Piscinibacter sp. HJYY11: one gene and its partner. The protein of the gene in region 2 interacts with the protein of the main gene of each other region in a pairwise test. Links are inferred from orthologs where the notes say so. Each region holds a gene or a part of one and is shown on either strand. Other genes may lie near its edges.

Region 1 (3,416 bases), on a different replicon or contig from region 2:
GCCTGCGCAGCGACCGCGAAGCACCGGCGGGCACCGAGAACTGGTCAGCCGGCGACGAAGGCCCGGGCCGCTGCCCGCTTGACGCCATCGAGATCCAGCCGCTGAACCTGGAAGAACTCAACCGCCGCGCCACCTCCTTGCTGCCGAACCAGGGCGTGCCCGCCACACCTGGCTCGACCACCAGCAGCAACACCCCACGCACGCAGCCGGTCGTGGCGAAGGCCCCGGCCCTGCCCAGCGAGCCCACCGCCGCCTCGGCCAACGGCCCTGCTGCGCTGTCGGTGAAGCGCCTCAACGACTGGGCCGCCGCCTGGGAAGCCAAGGACGTCGACCGCTACCTGTCGTTCTATGCGCCCGACTTCCGCTCGGAGCGGGGCGATGCCGACAGCTGGAAGGCACAGCGCCGCCGGCTCGTCGCCAAGAAAGGCGACATCAACGTGAAGCTGGAAGAAGTGCTCGCGCGCGAGCTGGCGCCCGACCGTGTCGAGACGCAGTTCAAGCAGAGCTACCGCTCCGATGGCTTCAGCGACGTGATGCAGAAGAGCCTGGTCTGGCAGCAGATCGGCAGCCAGTGGCTCATCGTGAAGGAGAGCAACCGCTAGGGTTGCTTTCCGATCAACGTTTCACCGGCGGCAGGTCCGTGCAGTGACCTTCGGCGGCCTCGGCGGCCATGCCGAGGCTTTCACCCAGCGTCGGGTGCGGGTGGATCGTCTTGCCGATGTCGATCGCGTCGGCGCCCATCTCGATCGCCACGGCCACTTCGCCGATCATGTCGCCCGCATGCGTGCCCACGATCGCGCCGCCGACGATGCGGCCTGTCTCCTGGTCGAAGAGCAGCTTGGTGAAGCCTTCGTCGCGCGTGTTCGCGATCGCGCGGCCGGAAGCCGTCCACGGGAAGTGGCCCTTCTTCACCTTGATGCCGCGTGCCTTGGCATCGTCTTCGGTGAGGCCAACCCAGGCGACTTCCGGGTCGGTGTAGGCCACGCTCGGGATCACACGCGCATCGAAGGCCGCATGCGTGTCGCCTGACGCGACCTCGGCGGCCACGTGCCCTTCGTGCACCGCCTTGTGCGCGAGCATCGGTTGGCCGACGATGTCGCCGATGGCGAAGATGTGCGGCACGTTGGTGCGCATCTGGATGTCGACCGGGATGAAGCCACGCTCGTTGACCGTGACCCCGGCCTTCTCGGCACCGATGCGCTTGCCGTTGGGCACACGGCCCACCGCCTGCAGGACCAGGTCATAGAGCTGCGGTTCCTTGGGCGCGTTTTCGCCTTCGAACTTGACGAGGATGCCGTCCTTGGTGGCCTCGGCCCCGCCCGTCTTGGTCTTGAGCATGATGTTGTCGAAGCGCGGCGCATTCATCTTCTGCCACACCTTGACCAGGTCGCGGTCGGCGCCCTGCATCAGGCCATCGAGCATTTCCACCACGTCGAGACGCGCACCCACGGTGCTGCTGTAGACCGTGCCCATCTCCAGGCCGATGATGCCGCCGCCGATGACGAGCATGCGCTTCGGGGCCTGGCGCAATTCGAGCGCGCCGGTGGAGGTGACGATGCGTGGGTCGTCCTTCGGCAGGAAGGGCAGCTTCACCGCCTCGGAGCCGGCCGCGATGATCGCGTTCCTGAACTTGATGACCTGCTTGCCACCATCGGCCTTGGTCACGCCGAGGTGGTACGGGTCGAGGAACTCGCCCGTGCCCTGCACCACCGTGACCTTGCGCATCTTGGCCATCGCGGTGAGGCCACCGGTGAGCTTGCCCACCACCTTGTCCTTGTGCGCCTTGAGCTTGGCGAGGTCGACCTTCGGTTCACCGAAGCTCACGCCGAGCGCGTCGAAGTGCTTCACCTCGTCCATCACCGCGGCCACGTGCAGCAGCGCCTTCGAAGGAATGCAGCCGACGTTCAGGCACACGCCGCCGAGCGTGGGGAAGCGTTCGACGAGCACCGTCTTCAGGCCGAGGTCGGCGGCACGGAAGGCCGCGCTGTAGCCGCCGGGGCCGGCACCGAGCACGAGCACGTCGCACTCGAGGTCGGAGCCGCCACTGTGCGTGGCGGCCTGAGGTGCGGGCACGGCCGGTGCCGCAGCAGGGGCGGCGGCTTTGGCCGGTGCTGCTGCGGCGGGTGCCGGCGCAGGCGCCGCGGCGCCTTCTGCGTCCAGCGTCAACAACAGCGAGCCTTCGCTGATCTTGTCGCCCAGCTTGACCTTCAGTTCCTTCACGACACCGGCGTGCGACGACGGGATCTCCATCGACGCCTTGTCGCTTTCCACCGTGACCAGCGACTGGTCTTTCGCGACCTTGTCGCCGGGCTTGACCAGCACTTCGATGATGGCGACGTCCTTGAAGTCGCCGATGTCGGGTACCTTGATTTCAATGGCGGCCATGGTCACTCTTTTCCTTTGAGCTTGATCGTCTGCACCTTCACGGGGCCGTCGGAGTTCTTGTCGAATTCACAGCCCGCCTTCACGCCGATCTCGGCGAGCTCGCGCGCGGTCTTGGCGCGGTCGAAGGCGGTGTACATCGCACCGAGTGCAAACGCGCGGCCCGAGCCGATGGCCCAGAAGCGGTCGAACTCGAAGACCTCGCGGTACGAGTACACGCCGTAGATGCCGCTGGCATTCGCGATGAGTGCGGTGAGCTGCGAGCTCTCATACGGGTCGGCGTCTTCTTCCTTGGTGTTCAGGTAGAAGACTTCCTTCAGCTTCGGGTGGATCTTGAGGAAGGTGTCGAACACCTCGTCGCGCGAATGCAGCTTCAGCTCTTCCGGCGGCAGCCAGTTGAGCGCACGGCGCAGCACCGGGAAGTGGGCGGTGGTACCGGCCATGCCGACCCACGAGTCCGCGACCTTGAAGAGCTTTTCGTTGCTTTCGTAGCCATGCGGCAGGCGGGTGTCGCCGAAGGTGACGAGGCTGTCACCGGCGATCGCCACCTGTCCCGCCTTTCTGACGACGACCACGGTCGTCACAGGAGGACTCTCCTGAAGTCGGCCAGAACTTGAGCGAGGTACGCATTGAAGCGTGCGGCGGCAGCGCCGTCGATCACGCGGTGGTCGTAGCTCAGGCTCAGCGGCAGCATCAGGCGCGGCTGGAAGGCCTTGCCGTCCCACACCGGCTCCATCACGCCGCGCGAGAGGCCGAGGATCGACACCTCGGGTGCATTGATGATCGGCGAGAAGTAGCGCCCACCGATGCCGCCCAGCGAGCTGATCGAGAAGCAGCCGCCGCTCATGTCGGCAGGCCCCAGCTTGCCGTCGCGTGCCTTGGCCGCCAGTTCGCTCATCTCCTTGCTGATCTGCAGGATGCCTTTCTTGTCGGCATCCTTCAGCACGGGCACGACCAGGCCATTCGGCGTGTCGGCCGCGAAGCCGATGTGGAAGTACTGCTTCAGCACGAGCTGGTCGCCGTCGAGCGAGGCG
Region 2 (7,859 bases):
GGAGGCCGCAAGGCCGCTGACCAGGTGATCCTCACCGCGCGCCAGCTCTTCGATCGCTACAGCCCCAACCAGGACGACCCGTCCGAGTTGCTGAAGCAGCTGGTGCTGGAAGCGCACCTGATGATCAAGCTGACCGCGATCACGGCCGAGGAAGAGCCGCACAGCACGGTCACCGCGTTCCTGATCAGCCCTTCTCGCGAGTGCGACATGATCCATGCGGGGGACTCCCGCGTGTACCACTTCCGCGGGCCCGACATGGTTCGCCGCACGATCGACCACTCGTTCGTGCAGCGCCTGGTCGATGAAGGCCAGATCACCGAAGACGAGGCCAACACCCACCCGCAGTCCAACCTGCTGACCGGGTGCCTGGGCACCTTCCAGGATCCGCCGCTTACCCTTCACCACATCGACCGCCTGGAAATCGGCGACACCATGCTCGCCTGCAGCGACGGCCTGTGGCACTACTTCACGCCCAAGGAACTGGGCGCGATCGTGCACACGCTGCCCCCGCGTGAAGCGAGCGAGATGCTGGTGAGCAAGGCCCGCCAGCGGGCCCGTGGATCGGGCGACAACCTGTCGCTGGCGCTCGTGCGCCTCGACCCGCTGAGCTGACGCGTCAGCCAGCGGCGCTCGCCGGTGGCGGCAAGGGCCGCGGCGCTGGCTTCGTGCGCGCTCGTTCGGCGTTGCGCTCTTCCACCTTCTTTCGGTGCGCTTCGATCTCGCGTTGGCGGGCCTCGAAATCTGCACGCTTTTCCTGCTCGCGTGCATTGCGGCTTTGCTCGTCCACCTGCGGCTTTTGCCGCGCTTGGGCGGGCTTGCGGGCTGCAGCCGAACGTGCTTTTGACGCTGCCGGCGCTGGCGCCGATGCAGCGGCTTCCGCCGCAGCCGCCTTGTCGGCAAGTCGCTTCTTGCGAGCATCCGCCTTCGCCTGGCGCTCGGCCGCGTCCAGCGCGTTTTCCTGCGCAGCCACGTGGCTCAGGGCCTTCTGTTTCTCGATCCGCACTTTGTCGAGGCATGGCGTCACGACGAACTGCGTCTTGCAGGCCTCGGCGCGGCGAGCGTAGTCGGCTTCGATGGACTCGCGCTCGCGCTTGAGGTCTTCGCGGTCGGCCGCATGGGCAGCCGTGAGGGCCGCGAGTGCGAGACAGAACACGGCGGCCTTCATGTCAGCGAAGTGTCCACGTCCCGCTTTGCCAGCGACAGGAATTCAGTCGACTGCATCTCGTTGAGGCGCGACACGGTGCGCGGGAACTCGTGCGCCAACGGCCCTTCGGTGTACAGCTGCTCGGGCGGCACGGCGGCCGACATGATGAGCTTCACACGACGGTCATAAAGCACGTCGACCAGCCACGTGAAGCGCCGCGCCTCGGAGGCGAGCCGCGGCGACATCTGCGGCACATCTGACAGCAGCACCGTGTGGAACTGCGTTGCCAGTTCGAGGTAGTCGTTCTGCGAACGCGGGCCACCGCAGAGCTGCTTGAAGTCGAACCACACGGCCCCGCCCGCCTTGCGGCGGGCCTGCAACTCGCGGTGCTCGATGTGCAGCACCGGGGGCTCGTCCTTGCTCTCGGCAAGGCGGGTGAAGGCCTCGCTCATCGCGGCATCGGCTTCGGGCCCGAGCGGCGTGTGGTACAGCTTGACCTGCTCAAGCGTGCGACGGCGGTAGTCGGTGCCGTTGTCCACGCTCAGCACCTCCATCTTCTCCTTCAGCAGCTCGATCGCCGGCAGGATGCGGTCACGGTGCAGGCCGTTCGGGTACAGCCCGTCGGGCTCGAAGTTGGAAGTGGTGACGATGCTCACGCGGTGCTCGAACAGCGATTCGAGCAAACGGTGCAGGATCATCGCGTCGGTCACGTCGGCGACGTGGAACTCGTCGAAGCAGATGAGCCGATAGCGCCGCGCGATGCGCTTGCCCAGCTCATGCAGCGGGTTGACCGTGCCCTTGAGTTCAGCCAGCTCGCGGTGCACCTCGCGCATGAACTCGTGGAAGTGCAGGCGGGTCTTGCGGGTGAGCGGCACGGCGTTGAAGAAGCAATCCATGAGGAAGCTCTTGCCCCGCCCCACCCCGCCGTGCATGTAGACGCCACGCGGGATGGGCGGCTTGACCACCAGCTTGGTGATCGCATTGCTGCGGCGGGACTTGTAGTCCGCCCACTCCCGCTCGCAGCGTTCGAGCGCATCGATGGCGCGCAGCTGGGCCGGGTCGGGCTGGTAGCCCCGCTCGGCCAGCGTCTGCTCGTAGAGCGCTCGAACGCCCGTCACGTCAGAAGTTCAGCGTGCGCTTGTCGACCGCAAGCGCGGCTTCTTTGGTGGCCTCGCTCAACGACGGGTGCGCGTGGCAGATGCGCGCGATGTCTTCGGCCGAGGCCTTGAACTCCATCGCCACCACCGCTTCCGAGATGAGTTCGGAGGCCATCGGGCCCACGATGTGCACACCCAGAATCTCGTCGGTCTTGGCATCGGCCAGGAACTTCACCATGCCCGTCGTGTCGCCCAGGGCCCGCGCGCGACCATTGGCGGTGAAGGGGAAGGTGCCGGCCTTGTAGGCACGGCCAGAGGCCTTGAGCTGCTGTTCGGTCTGGCCCACCCACGCGATCTCCGGCGAGGTGTAGATCACCCACGGGATGGTGTTGAAGTTCACGTGCCCATGCTGGCCGGCGATGCGCTCGGCCACCGCCACGCCTTCTTCCTCGGCCTTGTGCGCGAGCATGGGGCCGCGCACCACGTCGCCGATGGCCCAGACGTTGGGCAGGTTGGTCTTGCAGTCGTCGTCGACCACGATGGCACCACGCTCGTCGAGCTTCAGACCCACGGCCTCACCGTTCAGGCCGATGGTGTTCGGCACACGGCCGATTGAGACGATGAGCTTGTCGACTTCCAGCGTCTGCGCTTCGCCCTTGGCGTTGGCATACGCCACGGTCACGCCCTTCTTGCCGGACTTGACCTCGTTGATCTTCACGCCCAGTTCGATCTTCAAGCCTTGCTTGACGAAGGCCTTGTTCGCTTCCTTGGCAATCTGCTCGTCGACGGCACCCAGGAAGGTAGGCAGCGCTTCCAGCACGACCACCTCGGCACCGAGGCGACGCCACACCGAGCCCATCTCGAGGCCAATCACACCGGCGCCGATGAGGCCCAGCTTCTTCGGCACCGAGGGGATGCGCAGCGCGCCGTCGTTGGAGAGGATGTTCTCTTCGTCGAATGCCGCGCCCGGCAGTGCACGCGGATTGGAGCCCGTGGCAAGGATCACGTGCTTGGCGGTCAGGCTCTCTTCAGCCGCGCCCGCCACCTTGATCTCGTAGCCGACATCGGCGGCCTTCACGAACGAGCCCCGGCCGTGGAAGAACGACACCTTGTTCTTCTTGAACAGGTACAGGATGCCGTCGTTGTTCTGCTTCACGACGGTGTCTTTGCGGCCGAGCATCTTGGCGACGTCGATGCTCAGGTTCGACAGGCCGATGCCATGGTCGGCGAAATGCTTGCCGGCATGCTCGAAGTGCTCGCTCGATTGCAGCAGCGCCTTCGAGGGAATGCAGCCCACGTTCGTGCAGGTGCCGCCGGGTGCGGGGCCGCCCTTGCTGTTCTTCCACTCGTCGATGCAGGCGACATTGAAGCCGAGCTGCGCGGCGCGAATGGCGGCGATGTAGCCGCCGGGGCCGCCACCGACGACGACCACGTCAAAAGATTTGCTCATGGTCGTGTCCTCAGATGTCGAACAGCAGGCGAGCCGGATCTTCCAGCGCTTCCTTCATCGCCACGAGCGACAGCACGGCTTCGCGGCCGTCGATGATGCGGTGGTCGTAGCTCATCGCCAGGTAGTTCATCGGGCGGATGACGATCTGGCCGTTCTCGACGACGGCGCGGTCCTTGGTCGCGTGCACGCCCAGGATTGCCGACTGAGGCGGGTTGATGATCGGGGTCGACAGCATCGAGCCGAAGGTGCCGCCGTTCGAGATGGAGAAGGTGCCGCCGGTCAGCTCTTCGAGCGACAGCTTGCCTTCCTTCGCCTTGTTGCCGAACTCGGCGATCTTCTTCTCGATCTCGGCGAAGGTCATCTGGTCGGCGTTGCGCAGGATGGGCACCACCAGGCCGCGCGGCGAGCCGACCGCGATGCCGATGTCGAAGTAGCCGTGGTAGACGATGTCGTTGCCGTCCACCGAGGCGTTGACGACCGGGTAGCGCTTGAGCGCAGCCACGGCCGCCTTCACGAAGAAGCTCATGAAGCCCAGCTTCACGCCGTGCTCCTTCTCGAACTTCTCCTGGAACTTCTTGCGCATCTCCATCACCGGGGCCATGTTCACTTCATTGAACGTGGTGAGGATGGCGTTGGTCGATTGCGACTGCACCAGGCGCTCGGCCACGCGCGCGCGCAGGCGGCTCATCGGCACGCGCTGCTCGGGGCGGTCGCCGAGATTCATCGCGACAGGTGCGGTCACGGCGGGCAGCGGCTTGGCGACAGCGGCATTCACCGGTGCGCTCACGGGTGCGGCGGCCGCGGGCTTGGCACCCCCGGCGATCGCGCCCAGCACGTCGCCCTTGGTCACACGGCCGTCCTTGCCGGTGCCGGCGACGGCGCTGACCGCGAGGTTGTTGTCAGCCAGCAGCTTGGCAGCGGCCGGCATGGCCACGTCGCCCTTGCTGCCGCCGGCGGCGGGCGCTGCCGCGGCCGGCGCGGGAGCTACTGCAGCGGGCGCAGGCGCGGCCGCAGCAGGCGCAGCGGCACCAGGCTTGCCATCGGTGTCGATCTTGGCGATGACTTCGTCGCTCACGACGCTGGAGCCATCACCCTTGACGATTTCACCCATCACGCCGGCCGACGGTGCCGGCACTTCGAGCACGACCTTGTCGGTCTCGATCTCGATGAGGATTTCATCCACGGCCACGGCGTCGCCGGGCTTCTTCTTCCACTGCAGCAGCGTCGCTTCGGCGACGGATTCGGAAAGCTGCGGAACCTTGACTTCTACGATTGCCATTTTTGTGTCTCGATGCTGTCGTTAGAGCACTCGCTGCGACAACCGCGGCGTTGAGAGGCGTCGAAGACGCCTTTCGAACGGCGCAGGTTATTGCGGCAGACGTGCCGCAATACCTTATTTCGTGAGGACGAAGCCCTTGAGCTTGCCGAATGCCTGATCCAGCAGCGCCTTCTGCTGTTCCTGGTGCAGGTGCGAGTAGCCCACGGCCGGCGAGGCCGAGGCCGGGCGGCCGGCGTAACCAAGCTTCTGGCCTTCGGCCATGTTCTCGTGGATGTAGTGCTGCACGAAGAACCAGGCGCCCTGGTTCTGTGGCTCGTCCTGGCACCACACCACCTCGGTCGCGTTCGGGAACTTCTTCAGCTCGGCGGCGAAGGCCTTGTGCGGGAACGGGTACAGCTGCTCCACGCGCAGGATCACGGTGTCGAAGGACTTCTTCTCGTCGCGCTTCTTCATCAGGTCGTAGGCGACCTTGCCCGAGCAGGCGATGATGCGCTTGACCTTCTGCGGGTCGATCTCCGGGTGGTTCGGCCCGATGACGGTGCGGAATTCACCCTTGGTGAATTCGCTCAGCGGCGACGACGCATCCTTGGCGCGCAGGAGCGACTTGGGCGTCATGATCACGAGGGGCTTGCGGAACATGCGCACCATCTGCCGGCGAAGCAGGTGGAAGATCTGGCTGGCCGTGGTCGGCTGCACGATCTGCATGTTGTTGTCGGCCGCCAGCTGCATGAAACGCTCGAGACGGGCGGACGAGTGCTCGGGGCCTTGGCCCTCGTAGCCGTGCGGCAGCATCAGCGTGAGGCCGTTGGCACGGCCCCATTTCACTTCGCCGGACGCGATGAACTGGTCGATCACGACCTGCGCACCGTTCACGAAGTCACCGAACTGCGCTTCCCAGATCACGAGGGTGTTGGGGTCGGCAGACGCATAGCCGTATTCGAAGCCGAGCACGGCTTCTTCCGACAGCAGCGAGTCGATGACGACGAACGGAGCCTGGTTGTCGGCGATGTGCTGCAGCGGCGTCCAGGTGCCTTCGTCCCACTTCTCGCGGTTCTGGTCGTGCAGCACGGCATGGCGGTGCGTGAACGTGCCACGGCCGCAGTCTTCGCCCGACAGGCGCACGGGGTAGCCGCTCGCCACGAGGGAGGCGTAGGCGAAGTGTTCGGCCATGCCCCAGTCGACGTTGATCTCGCCGCGGCCCATCGCGGCACGGTCGGCGAGCACCTTCTCGACCAGCGGGTGCGGCTTGAAGTTGACCGGGATCGAGGTGATGCGCTCGGCAAGACGCTTGATCTCGGTGAGCGGCAGCGCGGTGTCGGCCGAGTCGGTCCACTTCTTGTTGAGGAAGGGCGACCAGTCGACGGCGTACTTGCTCTTGTAGTTGGTGAGCACCGGGTCGACCGTGTGCTTGCCGGCGTCCATCGCGGCGCGATAGGCCTTGACCATGTCGTCCGGCCCCTCGGGCGGCAGCACACCCTGGGCGACGAGCTTGTCGCCGTAGAGCTTGCGGGTGCCGGGGTGCTGGCCGATCTTCTTGTACATCAGCGGCTGGGTGAGCGAGGGGGTGTCCTGCTCGTTGTGGCCCAGCTTGCGGAAGCAGACGATGTCGACGACGACGTCCTTGTTGAACTCCTGGCGGTAGTCGAGCGCGAGCTGGGTGCACAGCACCACGGCTTCGGGGTCGTCGCCGTTCACGTGCAGCACCGGGGCCTCGATCATCTTGACGACGTCGGTGCAATACAGCGTGGAGCGCGTGTCGCGCGGGTCGCTGGTGGTGAAGCCAATCTGGTTGTTGATGACGATGTGCAGCGTGCCGCCGGTGTAGTAGCCGCGGGTCTGCGCGAGCGCCAGCGTTTCCATCACCACGCCCTGGCCGGCGAAGGCCGCGTCGCCGTGCACCAGCACGGGCAGCACGGTGTCGCCGGCCTTGTCGCCGCGGCGGTCGAGGCGGGCCTTGACCGAGCCTTCGACCACCGGGTTCACGATTTCCAGGTGCGAGGGGTTGAACGAGAGGCTCAGGTGCACCGGGCCACCGTCGGTCGACACGTCGCTCGAGAAGCCCTGGTGGTACTTCACGTCACCCGAGGGCAGGTTTTCCGGCGCGGTGTGGTCGAACTCGGCGAACAAGTCCTTGGGCATCTTGCCCAGGGTGTTGACCAGCACGTTCAGGCGGCCGCGGTGGGCCATGCCGATCACGATCTCCTGCACGCCCTTGACGCCCGAGCGCTGCACCACTTCGTCCATCGAGGCGATGAAGCTCTCGCCGCCTTCCAGCGAGAAGCGCTTCTGACCGACGTACTTGGTGTGGAGGTAACGCTCCAGGCCTTCGGCGGCCGTGAGCTTCTCGAGGATGTTCTTCTTCTCGTCGGCCGTGAAGTTCGGCTTCGAGCGGATCGACTCGAGCCTCTGCTGCCACCAGCGCTTTTCCACCGGCTCGGTGATGTGCATGAACTCGGCGCCGATGCTGCCGCAATAGGTTTCACGCAGCGCCTGGAGGATCTCGCGCAGCGTCTGCTGCTCGGCGGTGGTGAAGTAGGTGTTCGTCGCGCTGAACGTGATGTCCATGTCGGACTCGCTCAGGTCGTAGAACGCCGGCTCCAGCTCGGGGATCTTGGGGCGCTCCTGGCGCTTGAGCGGGTCGAGGTCGGCCCAGCGGGCGCCGATCGAGCGGTAGGCGGCGATCAGCGACTGGACGTGGACCTGCTTGCGTGCGACGGCCAGCTCGGTGCTGCTCGTCTTGACGGCGAAGGCGTTGGCCTTGGCGCGTTGAGCGAATGATTCCACCACCGGCGCGTGGGCCACGTCGCGGGCCTCGGTGCCATCGGTCGCAGGGACGTTCTGGAGGGCGTCGAAGTACGCACGCCAGTTGTCGGGCACGGAGCCCGGGTT

The links. The genes of interacting proteins can lie anywhere in the genome.
Region 1: the proteins of odhB (region 2) and lpdA interact in binary tests that used the Escherichia coli proteins (3 or more experiments, as listed by UniProt). The link is inferred for Piscinibacter sp. HJYY11 from one-to-one orthologs.

The regions. Positions count from the first base shown.
Region 1 is NZ_JAERQZ010000002.1:317,578-320,993, reverse strand. What follows is about bases 1-2,996. They hold lpdA (dihydrolipoyl dehydrogenase), read right to left. Parts: upstream 2,386-2,996; coding sequence 616-2,385; downstream 1-615. Other genes in these bases: aceF (dihydrolipoyllysine-residue acetyltransferase), read right to left, coding at 2,963-2,996; JI745_RS25195 (MFS transporter), read right to left, coding at 2,388-2,966; JI745_RS25205 (TolC family outer membrane protein), read left to right, coding at 1-602. In the rest of the region: more of aceF, read right to left, coding at 2,997-3,416. UniProt on the Escherichia coli protein: Lipoamide dehydrogenase is a component of the glycine cleavage system as well as of the alpha-ketoacid dehydrogenase complexes.
Region 2 is NZ_JAERQZ010000001.1:816,869-824,727, forward strand. What follows is about bases 2,837-5,776. They hold odhB (2-oxoglutarate dehydrogenase complex dihydrolipoyllysine-residue succinyltransferase), read right to left. Parts: upstream 4,971-5,776; coding sequence 3,702-4,970; downstream 2,837-3,701. Other genes in these bases: lpdA (dihydrolipoyl dehydrogenase), read right to left, coding at 2,837-3,691; JI745_RS03710 (2-oxoglutarate dehydrogenase E1 component), read right to left, coding at 5,085-5,776. In the rest of the region: JI745_RS03685 (PP2C family serine/threonine-protein phosphatase), read left to right, coding at 1-612; JI745_RS03690 (hypothetical protein), read right to left, coding at 617-1,165; cell division protein ZapE, read right to left, coding at 1,162-2,262; more of lpdA, read right to left, coding at 2,264-2,836; more of JI745_RS03710, read right to left, coding at 5,777-7,859. UniProt on the Escherichia coli protein: E2 component of the 2-oxoglutarate dehydrogenase (OGDH) complex which catalyzes the second step in the conversion of 2-oxoglutarate to succinyl-CoA and CO(2).